Regions from separate parts of the Rhodococcus sp. NPDC003383 genome, predicted to be linked through region 2. Evidence: riboswitches for the same ligand, from Rfam matches in the RefSeq annotation. Region 2 holds a riboswitch; each other region holds the start of a gene.
The links. Region 2 has a riboswitch for S-adenosylmethionine ahead of metX (homoserine O-acetyltransferase MetX). Riboswitches for the same ligand answer to the same signal wherever they lie in the genome.
Positions count from the first base shown of each region.

Region 1: another riboswitch for S-adenosylmethionine. It lies ahead of ACWDTS_RS26205 (hypothetical protein); the one in region 2 lies ahead of metX (homoserine O-acetyltransferase MetX).
Region 3: another riboswitch for S-adenosylmethionine. It lies ahead of ACWDTS_RS16690 (aminotransferase class V-fold PLP-dependent enzyme); the one in region 2 lies ahead of metX (homoserine O-acetyltransferase MetX).

Region 1 covers NZ_JBSFRG010000044.1:27,294-31,193, reverse strand. The annotation lists gene ACWDTS_RS26215 (DJ-1/PfpI family protein) at 1-335, opposite strand, end outside; gene ACWDTS_RS26210 (SOS response-associated peptidase) at 442-1,158, shown strand; gene ACWDTS_RS26205 (hypothetical protein) at 1,222-1,623, opposite strand; SAM riboswitch class IV at 1,651-1,763, opposite strand; gene ACWDTS_RS26200 (enoyl-CoA hydratase/isomerase family protein) at 1,818-2,726, opposite strand; gene ACWDTS_RS26195 (enoyl-CoA hydratase/isomerase family protein) at 2,815-3,618, shown strand; gene ACWDTS_RS26190 (class I adenylate-forming enzyme family protein) at 3,615-3,900, shown strand, end outside.
Region 2 covers NZ_JBSFRG010000006.1:181,145-185,044, reverse strand. The annotation lists gene ACWDTS_RS08370 (bifunctional methylenetetrahydrofolate dehydrogenase/methenyltetrahydrofolate cyclohydrolase) at 1-42, shown strand, start outside; gene ACWDTS_RS08365 (DUF3017 domain-containing protein) at 63-347, shown strand; gene metX (homoserine O-acetyltransferase MetX) at 344-1,474, opposite strand; SAM riboswitch class IV at 1,608-1,725, opposite strand; gene ACWDTS_RS08355 (NADP-dependent isocitrate dehydrogenase) at 1,986-3,203, shown strand; gene acnA (aconitate hydratase AcnA) at 3,319-3,900, opposite strand, start outside.
Region 3 covers NZ_JBSFRG010000018.1:14,985-18,884, forward strand. The annotation lists gene ACWDTS_RS16685 (Pls/PosA family non-ribosomal peptide synthetase) at 1-2,157, opposite strand, end outside; SAM riboswitch class IV at 2,351-2,467, shown strand; gene ACWDTS_RS16690 (aminotransferase class V-fold PLP-dependent enzyme) at 2,533-3,846, shown strand; gene ACWDTS_RS16695 (putative leader peptide) at 3,892-3,900, shown strand, end outside.

The sequences.
Region 1 (3,900 bases), on a different contig from region 2:
AGCAGCGCGGACCCGGTGCACACCGATGTCACGATCGTCGCCGTCGATGCCCACTCCCGAAGCCAGGTGAGGAAGCGTTCGTCGCGGACAAGGGAGCGGGTGCCCATCCCTCCGGGCACCATCACGATGTCCGATTCCGGTGCGTCGTGGTAGCTCGCGGTCGCGACGACCTCGGTTCCCTGGCTGCTGCGGACCGGTCCTTCGTGCGGCCCGAGCATCAGCACCTCGACCGAATCGGGGAACCTGCTCAGCAACGCCACGGGCCCGAAGACGTCCAGCAGTTCGAAACCGTCGAACAGGACGATGGAGACGCTACGCGTTGCCGATCCGGTCACCTTCCGAGTCTTGCACGACGTCGGCGTGCCCCGGACGACATCGCCACCGATCGTCCGCCGTTCCGGCAGGATGGGACATGAGCCGAACCACGGGAAGGAGCGCCCGATGTGTGGACGCTATGCGAGCACGAGCACCCGCGACGACCTGATCGCGGCGTACGAAACCGCAGCCACGGTCGGTGACGAACTGCCCCCGTCGTACAACATCGCCCCCACCCAGCGAGTGAACGTCGTGCTCGAACGCGCCCCGCGAGACGAACCCGACGCCGAACCGGTTCGGCAGCTCAACAGCACGACCAGGTGGGGGCTGGTTCCGTTCTGGGCGAAGGACCCGAAGATCGGTTCCCGCATGATCAACGCGCGCTCCGAGACCGTCACGAGCAAACCCGCGTTCAAAGCGGCCGCGGCGCGTCGGCGCTGCATTCTGCCGGCCGACGGCTACTTCGAGTGGCTGAAGGACGAGAACGGCAAGAAGATCCCGTTCTTCCTCCACGCCGACAAACCGCTCGCGATGGCCGGCCTGTACGAATTGTGGCCGAATCCGGAGCTGCCCGAGGACGATCCGAACAGGTGGCTGTGGACGTGCACTGTGCTCACCCGACCGGCGACCGACGCGGCCGGGCACATCCACGACCGCTCCCCCGTGTTGCTGCCGGAGTCGTTCATCGACCCGTGGCTCGACCCGACCCTCACCGATCGCGACGACGTCGAAGCCCTGCTCAACTCGATCCCGGAGCCGCATCTGCACCCGTACGAGGTGAGCACCGCGGTGAACAATCCGCGCAACAACTCCCCGGAGCTACTGCTTCCGGTGAACCCGTGACGGCGACCCGATCCCGTCGGCGGGCGGAAACACCTTTCCTACACCGAGTTCCGCCGGTCCCGCTCACACGAGTGCATTCAGCACCTGCCCGATAGGGCCCGTCTCCGGTTTCGGCGAGGTGCAGTCGGACCAGTGCTCCGAATCGCTCAGCGTGAACACGGTGCGGTCCTCCGGTTCCCGGCCGGGCAGAACGAGCACGCGCCATCGCGGGATCCATTCGCCGATGTCACCGCCGAGGTCGAGAGCCTGGGCGATCGCGTCGACGTCGTGGTGCTGGAACTCGACTCTGTTTCCGTCCCAGGACAATTGCACGGTTTTTCCGTCGACGATCTCGACGAGCACGTGCACCGCGAGATCGCGGTCCGCGAGGGCGTGCCGAGCACGGATGTGATGGACGTGATGGCCGTCGTGGTACGAGCGGCACGTGACGGCGGTGCGGACGATCGAACGAGCGACAAGGATCATCGTGTTCCTCCGGGTAAGCCCCGGGACGGGGCGCTCCTGTCCGAGCCGGTCGGTCTCGGACCGCTTCGTCACCCGAACCACCCGCGAGCGTGGGGTTGGTGTGCCGTCCAGTCGGGGCTTGGCGACGGCAACTCGTGAAGCACCGTCACTGTACCGCATCCCTCGGTGTGCCTTTGTGGCGGCCCCAACCGCCACTAGTGCACACCGGCGGCGGAGCCGCCGGGATCGGGGACGTGGAAGTGCTCGTCGCGCAGGCGGAATGCTTCCTTGGTCCCGTGTTCGGCCCTCGTCTTGACGAAGTTGAACTCACCCGGCCCGAACTGCAGGTTCGTGCCGAAGGCGTGGAACAGATAGCTCGCGACCTCCTCGCCCTGGTAGGCCTGACTCTGCTCGACGAGCCGGAACGCCTCCTTCGCGATGACGACCCCGTCGGCGGGCATCTTCGCGGCCTTCTCCGCCCAGTACCGGGCGCGTGCGGTGACCGCACCGGGCTCGCACGTCTCGGTGAACACTCCGAGGTGTTCGACGGACGCGGCGTCGACGATGTCTCCCGTCAGCAGCAGCCGTCGCGCGAGGACCGGTCCGAGCCGGTGGAAGAACATGTGCAGGCTGCCCAGCGCCGGGCCGAGGAACCGGGTGGCGGGCATCCCGATGCGGGTGTCCCGCGCGATCACGGAGATGTCGGTCATCAGTGCCATCTCGAACCCACCACCGAGCGCGTAACCGCTGATCTCCCCCACCGTGACCTTCGGATAGCCCAGGAACTCGTGGTAGAAGCCGAATGTCTTGCGGTCGACGGTGAGACGGCGCCGCTGGCTGGGCCGGCTCTTCTGCGAACGGTCCCACTCACCCTTCGTGCCATACCACCCATATGCGTTGTTCATATCGGCTCCGGTACTGAACACACCGTCGGCGCCCCGCAGCAGCACGACCGTGATGTCATCGTCCTGCGCGACGTCGTCGAGGTATCGGGCGAGCGCGTCGCGCATAGGGGCGTCGTAAGAATTGCGGCGCGCGGGGTCGTTGAGGGTGACGGTCGCGATGCGGCGATCCGGATCCACGTCGAAGAGGACACGTCCGTCCGCGGCACTGGAGCTCGTCATCGTTGTCTCTCTTCCGCTGGATCGGGCATAACGGTATGGGATACTGTAGATACACCAGTATGGCTGTCATCTCCGCAGAAGGAAACACATGCCGTTCGACACGATCGAGTACGAAGTCGACGGGCACACGGCCACTCTCACGCTGAACCGGCCCGAAGCCCTCAATGCGCTCAGCCCCCACATGATCACCGAACTGCGCGCCGCGTACGCCGAGGCGGAGAACGACGACAAGGTCTGGACGCTCGTCGTCACCGGCACCGGCCGCGCGTTCTGCACCGGGGCCGACGTCAAGGAGATCCCCGGTGACGGCAAGGTGATCAACGAGCGCCCGTATCTGTCGACCTACGAACAGTGGGAGGCGCCCCAGGAGGGCACACCACCGTTCCGGACCATGACGAAACCGATCGTCGCCGCGATCAACGGTCTGTGCTGCGGCGCAGGACTCGACTGGGTCACCACCTGCGACATCGTGATCGCCTCGGAGGAGGCCACCTTCTTCGACCCGCACGTGAGCATCGGCCTGGTCGCCGGCCGCGAGATGGTCCGGGTGTCCCGGGTGCTGCCCCGGTCGGTCGCCCTGCGCATGGCGCTCATGGGCAAACACGAGCGGATGAGCGCCGCGCGCGCATACGAATTGGGGATGGTCACCGAGGTCGTCGAGCACGACCGGCTCCTGGACCGCGCCCACGAGATCGCCGGCATCGTCAATTCCAATGCGCCCCTGGCGGTTCGGGGAACACGGCTGGCGATCGTCAAAGGCCTGAACGTCCCGCTGCACGAGGCGGAGATGCTGGCCGAGTCGTTCCGCGAACGCGTGACCCGCACCGAAGACGCCCTCGAGGGCCCGCGCGCGTTCGTCGAGAAGCGGGCACCCGTGTGGCAGTGCCGGTGACCACGCACGCATTGTCCGCGCGCATCGCCGCGGTCCTTGCGCTCGCACCGGATTCGCCGATGGTCGAATTCGACGACGCATGGGTGTCGCGAGGGCGGATGCGCGACGCAGTGCGCCGGATCGCGTCGACCCCCGGCGCCGACGGTGAGGTGGGGATCCTGCTGCGCAACCGCCCCGAGTTCGTCGCCGCGCTTCTCGGCGTCCTGGCGGTGGGCGGCACCGTCGTGGTGATCAACCCCGCACGCGGCGACGACCGCACCCGGGCCGACATCGCCGCACTCC
Region 2 (3,900 bases):
ACGAACGTGGTGGAGCGGGCCGAGCAGCTCGCCGGCCTCTGATCCGGAATCAGGCGACTCGGATGGACCGTTGGATGCGGTTCGCCCGCCGGAACCTGCCGTTGGTGGCGGTGACCGTGGTCATCGCCGCCGCGGTGGTGCTGGTGCTCGCGGACCGGTGGCGTCGTGGCGCGTTCGTGTTCGGCGGCGCCGTGATCCTCGCGGGTGTGCTGCGGTGGGCGCTGGCGCCCGAGCAGGTCGGGGTGCTGGCCGTGCGCGGCAAACGATTCGATGTCGCGGCGATGCTCCTGGTGGGAGGGGCGATCGTGGCGCTTGCCGTCTCGATCGACCCTCTCGGAACCGGTTAGCCGCGTTCGACCAGGTCCATCAGTTCGACCAGGAGCTTCGCGACGGCGTCGGCCTCGGTGAGGAATCCGTCGTGCCCGTCCCGCGATTCGAGGACCCGCAGACCGTCGCAGTTGGGCAGCCCGTCGGCGATCTCCTGCTGCAGCCGCAGCGGGTACAGCCGATCGGAGCTGACGCCCGCGACGATCGTCGGAACCGGGGAAGCGGCGAGCGCAGCCTGGACTCCGCCCCGTCCGCGCCCGACGTCGTGGCGGTTCATGGCCTCGGTGAGGACGACGTAGGTGCCGGGGTCGAACCGCGACACCAGCTTGTCGGCCTGGTGTTGGAGGTAGCTCTGCACCGCGTACCGTCCGCCCTGCCACGGATCCTCGTCGGCCTGAGGCGAATTCGCGTAGCGGGAGTCGAGTTCTTCCTCGGTGCGGTAGGTCAGGTGTGCGATGCGGCGCGCGATGCCCAGACCGGCGTCCGGACGGCGTCCGGTGCCGTGATAGTCGCCGCCCTGCCAGTCGGGGTCGCCGGTGATGACGGCCATCTGCGTGGTCTGGGTGCCGATCTGGTCGGCGGTGGCGCGGGCGCCCACGGCAAGGATCAGCGAGGCCCGGACCCGGTCCGGATGGGTGACAATCCACTCGAGCGTGCGCATGCCACCCATGGATCCGCCGGTGACGGCGGCGAGGGTCTCGATGCCGAGCACGTCGAGCAGCGCGGCCTCGGCGGCGACCTGATCGCGGATGGTGATCTGCGGGAAACGCGACCCCCACGGTTTGCCGTCCGGGGCGATGCTGCCCGGCCCGGTGCTGCCGCGGCAGCCTCCGAGCACGTTGGACGCCACGACGCACCAGCGGTTGGTGTCGATCGGGGCGCCCGGCCCGACCATTCCGGTCCACCACCCGGGTGAGGGGTGATCCGGTCCGGCGGGTCCGGTGATGTGCGAATCCCCGGTGAGTGCGTGCTCGACCAGGACGACGTTGTCGCGCGCGGGGGAGAGGGCTCCCCAGCGCTGCACCGCGAGCGTGACGTTCGGGAGCGTCTCACCGTTCTCCAGCGACAGAGCGCCGATGTCGACCAGGCCGAGACGGCCGTCCTCGGGAGGAAGGTCGACGTATCGCCGTTCGGTGCCCGCCGTCAAGACGCGGCCGCCTCGACGACGACGGTGGGGGTGAGGGTGTGGGTCATCATGTCCTTCTGGGCGGGCGGCGGATGGTCGGGTCGGATCTACGCGCGACAGCTCATGATCACAACTCTCATGGTCACTACCTCCCTGTACAGGCTTGCCGCCCGGCCTGTGCGCCGAACGGCCCGGTCTTCACCCGGAGCACCCCACCCTGACCGGAGGGTTGCCGACCAGCAAGCCGGGGCTCGATGCTGGTACTCATGACCTGAACGGCAAGTTTAGCGGCTCGTTCGGGCGCGCCGGAAGCCGGGCCGAGCGCCCCGCTGACCAGCGCAAAGTTACCGGTCGGTAGTGAAACCCGCGCTTTGCGCTCCCAGGGAATAGCAGTACGCTTGTCTTGTTTGGCACGTGTTCCCGCGCGTGTGAACACGTCCATGCTCAGATCCCTCTGAGCAGTGTGAAGCCGTACTCACAAAGTGCGGTCGAATCGGGCCGAGGAAACGTCCTAGGAGGACACGAAGCGCACATGTCCAAGATCAAGGTTGAAGGCAAGGTCGTCGAACTCGACGGCGACGAGATGACCCGCATCATCTGGCAGTTCATCAAAGACAAGCTGATCCACCCTTACCTGGATGTCGATCTCGAGTATTACGACCTCGGAATCGAGCACCGCGACGCGACCGACGATCAGGTCACGATCGACGCGGCGAACGCCATCAAGAAGCACGGCGTCGGCGTCAAGTGCGCCACGATCACTCCGGACGAGGCGCGCGTCGAAGAGTTCGGCCTCAAGAAGATGTGGCGCTCGCCCAACGGCACGATCCGAAACATCCTCGGCGGCACCATCTTCCGCGCCCCGATCATCATCTCCAACGTGCCCCGCCTGGTTCCGGGCTGGACCAAGCCGGTGATCGTCGGCCGTCACGCCTTCGGCGACCAGTACCGCGCCACCGACTTCAAGGTCCCCGGCGCCGGCACCGTCACGATCACCTTCACGCCCGAGGACGGCAGCGAGCCGATCCAGCACGAGGTGTGCAAGATCCCGGAGGACGGCGGCGTCGTCATGGGGATGTACAACTACAAGAAGTCCATCCAGGACTTCGCGCGTGCGTCGCTGGCCTACGGCCTTCAGCAGAACTACCCGGTCTACCTGTCGACCAAGAACACGATCCTCAAGGCCTACGACGGCATGTTCAAGGACGAGTTCCAGCGGATCTACGAGGAAGAGTTCAAGGCGGAATTCGACGCCGCGGGCCTGACCTACGAGCACCGCCTCATCGACGACATGGTCGCCTCCTCCCTCAAGTGGGAGGGCGGCTACGTGTGGGCCTGCAAGAACTACGACGGCGACGTCCAGTCCGACACCGTCGCGCAGGGCTACGGTTCGCTCGGCCTGATGACCTCCGTGCTCATGACCCCGGACGGCAAGACCGTCGAGGCCGAGGCGGCGCACGGCACCGTCACCCGTCACTACCGTCAGCACCAGCAGGGCAAGCCGACGTCGACCAACCCGATCGCGTCGATCTTCGCCTGGACCCGCGGTCTCGAGCACCGCGGCAAGCTCGACAACACCCCCGAGGTGATCGAGTTCGCGCAGCAGCTCGAGGACGTCGTCATCAAGACCGTCGAAGCCGGCCAGATGACCAAGGACCTCGCTCTGCTCGTCGGCCCCGAGCAGGGCTGGCAGACCACCGAGGAGTTCCTCGGCACCCTCGACGAGAACCTGCAGAAGGCTCGCGCCTGACGTAGCTCGCGACACAGCAGAACGGGGCGCCTCCGGAAGGAGGCGCCCCGTTCTTTTGCTTTTCGTCGGGTCGACAGCGTTGTCGGGCCGACAGCGTTGTCGGGCCGACAGCGTGTCAGACCGACAGCGGCGACCGCGTAGCCAGGAGATGTCCGAACAGGCCACCGGCACGCAGCCATTCGTACTCCAGCGGAGTGTCGAGCCGTGCCAGTGCAGTGCCCTCCCACGACACCCTGCCCGCGCGCGTGACCCGGACCGTGACGTCCCGGGATGTTCCGAGATCGTCCAGACCGAGCACGGAGATCTCCTCGCTGCCGTCGAACTCCTCGGGGGCGGGTCCGTCCCACTGGATCGGCAGGACACCCAGCGCGACCAGGTTGGTCCGGTGGATGCGTTCGAAGCTGCGGGCGAGAACGGCCCGGACACCGAGCAGCCGTGTCACCTTGGCGGCCCAGTCGCGGGCGGACCCGGCGCCGTAGAGTTCTCCCGCAACCACGACGACGGGTGTGCCGTGCTCCCGGTGGTGTTCGGCGGCGACGTGGACCGGCACCGGAGGCTGCTCCGGCGAGATCCGCGTCCAGCCGCCCTCGCGCTCGGGCGCGAGGAAGTTGCGCAGGCGGGTGTTCGCGAAGCCGCCCCGGACCATCACGTCGTGGTTCAGCCGGCGAGAACTGAAGGTGCCCAGCGCCCGTTCGTC
Region 3 (3,900 bases), on a different contig from region 2:
CGCGCGGGCGTAGTACAGCATCCACGGGGCACCGGACAGGTTCGCGGCCCCGCTCGCCTCGACCAGCCGCAGAGACGACCACAGGCGCAGATGCACCGAGCCGCCGCGCCGATACGTGCCGGGCTTCACGCCGCGCAGCAGGATTCGCGCGCCCGCGACCGCGATCGTCATGCGGCCGAGCGGGGTGATGAACAGCAGCACACCGAGCGCGACCCACCACCACGACAGGGTGACGGTCCACGGCACCGAGACGACGGTCGCGAGCACGTTGTTCAGCACGGCCAGCCACGTCACCCACTGCATGCCGGTCAGCGTGGTCAGCGGGACGGTCGCGGCGATCTGCGCCAGCTGCGCGGACCGCGGTGTCGGTTCGACGCTCCGGGGAGCGACGGTTTCGGTCGGGGCGAGCTCGTCGAGGTACAGGGCGAGCGAACCGAGCCGCGGATGGTCGTACAGTTCCGCGACGGTCATCTCCGGATAGCGTTCGCGCAGGGCCGTCACCAGCTGTGCCGCCGACAACGAGCCGCCGCCGAGTTCGAAGAAGTCGTCGTCGAGGCCCTCCACGCGGGCGCCGAGCAGCGACATCCACAGGCTGGCGACCCATTCCGCGGTGGGGTCCAGTCCGAGTGACTCGGCGGACTCGGCGTCGGCGCCGGGCAGCGGCCACGGCAGCGCGTTCCGGTCGACCTTGCCGGACGTGCGGGTGGGTAGTTCGTCGACGAGCGCGAGTCGCGGGACCATCGCGGCGGGAAGTTGCTCGGTGAGCAGGTCGCGCGCCGAGGCGACATCGAAGTCCGGGTCGGTGCTGGCGATGTAGCCGACGAGCATCGCGTGCCCGGCCGCGGTCTTGCGCACGGCGCAGGCGCCACCCGCGACGCCCGGCAGGTTCTGCAGGGCGTTGTCGATCTCGCCGAGTTCGATGCGTCTGCCGCCGATCTTGACCTGGTCGTCCGCGCGACCCTGGAAGAGCAGGCCGCGACGGTCGAGGGTCACCAGATCGCCGCTGCGGTAGGCGCGTTCCCAGCCCAGGGTCGGCATCGGCGCGTATTTCTCGGCGTCCTTGGCGGGGTCGAGGTAGCGGGCCAGGCCGACTCCGCCGATGACGAGTTCGCCGGTGGCGCCCTCCTCGACGGGCACACCGTCGGCGTCGACGACGGCGAGGTCCCAGCCGTCGAGCGGCAGGCCGATGCGGATGGGGCCGGTGCCGTCCATCCGGGCGGCACACGCGACCACGGTCGCTTCCGTCGGCCCGTAGGTGTTCCATACCTCCCGGCCGGGGACGGCGAGCCGGGCGGCGAGGTCCGGGGGACAGGCCTCCCCGCCGAAGATGAGGAGTCGCACTGCTTCGAGCGCTTCGGCGGGCCACATCGCCGCGAGCGTGGGCACGGTGGACACGACGGTGACATCGCGGGAGACCAGCCACGGACCCAGATCCATGCCGGAGCGCACGAGCGATCGGGGTGCGGGGACCAGGCACGCGCCGTGCCGCCACGCCAGCCACATCTCCTCGCACGACGCGTCGAATGCCACCGACAGGCCGGCGAGTACCCGGTCGCCTGGTCCGATCGGGTTGTCCTGCACGAACATTCGCGCTTCGGCATCGACGAAGGCGGCGGCGTTGCGGTGCGTGACCGCGACGCCCTTCGGGGTGCCGGTCGACCCTGAGGTGAAGATGATCCAGGCGTCGTCGTCGAGCCGCGGTCCGCGGATCTGCGGATTCGCGGCCGCAGGTGCGGTGCCGGGGCCGATCCCGTTCTCGGTGACGATCGCGGTGACCCCCGCCTCCCCGAACACCAGCTCGGCTCGTTCGTCGGGATCGTCCGCGTCGACCGGAACGTACGCCGCGCCCGCGGCCAGCACCGACAGGATCGTGACGTACAGGTCCTTCGTGCCCGACGGCATGCGCACCCCGACCCGGTCGCCGGCGCCGACGCCCGCGTCGGTCAGCCGGTAGGCGCCGGCGACGATCTCCTCCGCCAGCTCCGCGTAGCTGAGCATGACCTTGCCGTCGTCGATCGCGGGGGCGTCGGGATGGGCGTCGGCGGTGCTGCGCAGGATGTCGACGAGGGTCCGCGCGGGAGGCGCGAACGAGGAGCGCAGGTACTCGTCCGGTATTCGAGCCGGCCGACCCGGATCCGTCTTGGGCTGGACAGACAATCTGCGTCCTTCTCTAGGTGTCGATGCGTGTGGCCGGTTGTCTCACGACCGGGTGGACGGCAGGTGAACTCCCTGCCGGCGGGGCGGTCGCTTCGACCGATTGTGCTCCGGACCATCGACTTCTCGCCTGTCGACCGCACGCGAAATGTTTCGGTTTGACAACAGCGGCGGCGTGCTGTCATCCTCTTCGGCAGGTCACGAGTACCAGCATCAAGCCCCGGCTCGCTGGTCGGCAACCCTCCTCCGCGGTGGGGTGCTCCGGGTGACGACCAGGCTGTGGTTCCAACACCGGACGCAGCAAGCGCGGACTCCGCCGGCGATCCATCATCGTCGTGGCGATCACCGACGGGTCCCTGGACAGACAAGGGATTACTGATGACTGCTGCAACGACCGCCACCTGCATCGCCCCCATCGCTCGCGTTTCCGGCTGTGACCTGCAGGTTCCGCTCGTCCAGGGCGGTACCTGCACCTACGCCAACTTCGACTACGCCGCGAGCGCTCCGGCCCTGGCCGCCGTCACCGACCGCATCGCCGAACTGCTGCCCTTCTACGCCAGCGTTCACCGCGGCGCCGGCTATGCCTCGCGTGTGACCACGGACGCCTACGAGAAGTGCCGGACCGTGGTCTCCGGATTCGTCGGCGCCGCCGACGACCAGGTCGTCGTGTTCACCCGCAACACCACCGATTCCCTGAACCTGCTCGCGACCGCCGTGCCCGGTGACGTCGTGCTCCTCGACATCGAGCACCACGCGAACCTGTTGCCGTGGAAGAACTCCCGCATCGTCGAGGCCGCCGACACGGTCGCCGGGACGGTCGAGCGACTCGCCGCGGAACTGCGCCGCGCGCCGGCCGCGCTGCTCGCGATCACCGGAGCCTCGAACGTCACCGGTGAGCTGCTGCCCATCGAGGAACTCGCGAACCTCGCGCACGAGTGCGGTGCCCGCATCCTCGTCGACGGCGCACAGCTGGTCCCGCACCGCCGCATCGACCTCGCCGCGACCGGCGTCGACTACCTCGCGTTCTCCGGTCACAAGACGTACGCGCCGTTCGGTGCCGGCGTCCTGGTCGGCCGCCGCGACTGGCTCGATGTCGCCGAGCCCTACCTCGCCGGTGGCGGCGCGGTGCGCGAGGTGCGCCTGGACCACACCGACTGGGCCTGCGCCCCGGCGCGCCACGAGGCCGGTTCGCCGAACGTGCTCGGCGCGGCCGCGATCGCGGCGGCCTGCGAAGCGCTCGCCGGTTTCGACGCCGACGCCGTCGCCCGCCACGAAGAGGAACTGAGCCGTCTGCTGGTCGAGGGTCTGCGCGAAATCGATGGCGTCGAACTGCTGCGCCTCTGGGAGGACTCGAGCGAGTCCGTCGGCATCGTGACCTTCACGGTCGCGGGCTACGAACCCGCCGAGGTCGCGGCGTACCTGTCAGCGGAGCACGGCATCGGCGTCCGCGACGGTCGTTTCTGCGCGCATCCGCTGCTCGCCCGCGTCGGCCGCGCCGGAGGTGCGGTGCGTGCCTCCCTCGGCCTGGGCAGCTCGTCCGCCGATGTGGAGCGTCTGGTCGGTGCCGTGCGTCGCCTCGTCGAGCACGGCCCGTCCTGGACCTACGCGAAGACCGACGGCCTGTGGGGCCCGTCCCCGGAGACCCGCCCGGGTCTCGCGGCGGAGGGCGCGGGCGCGTCGGAGTGCGTCTGATCACCCCGATCGACAATTTCCCACAAGATCGGTAGGGTATTGCCCATGGCATCG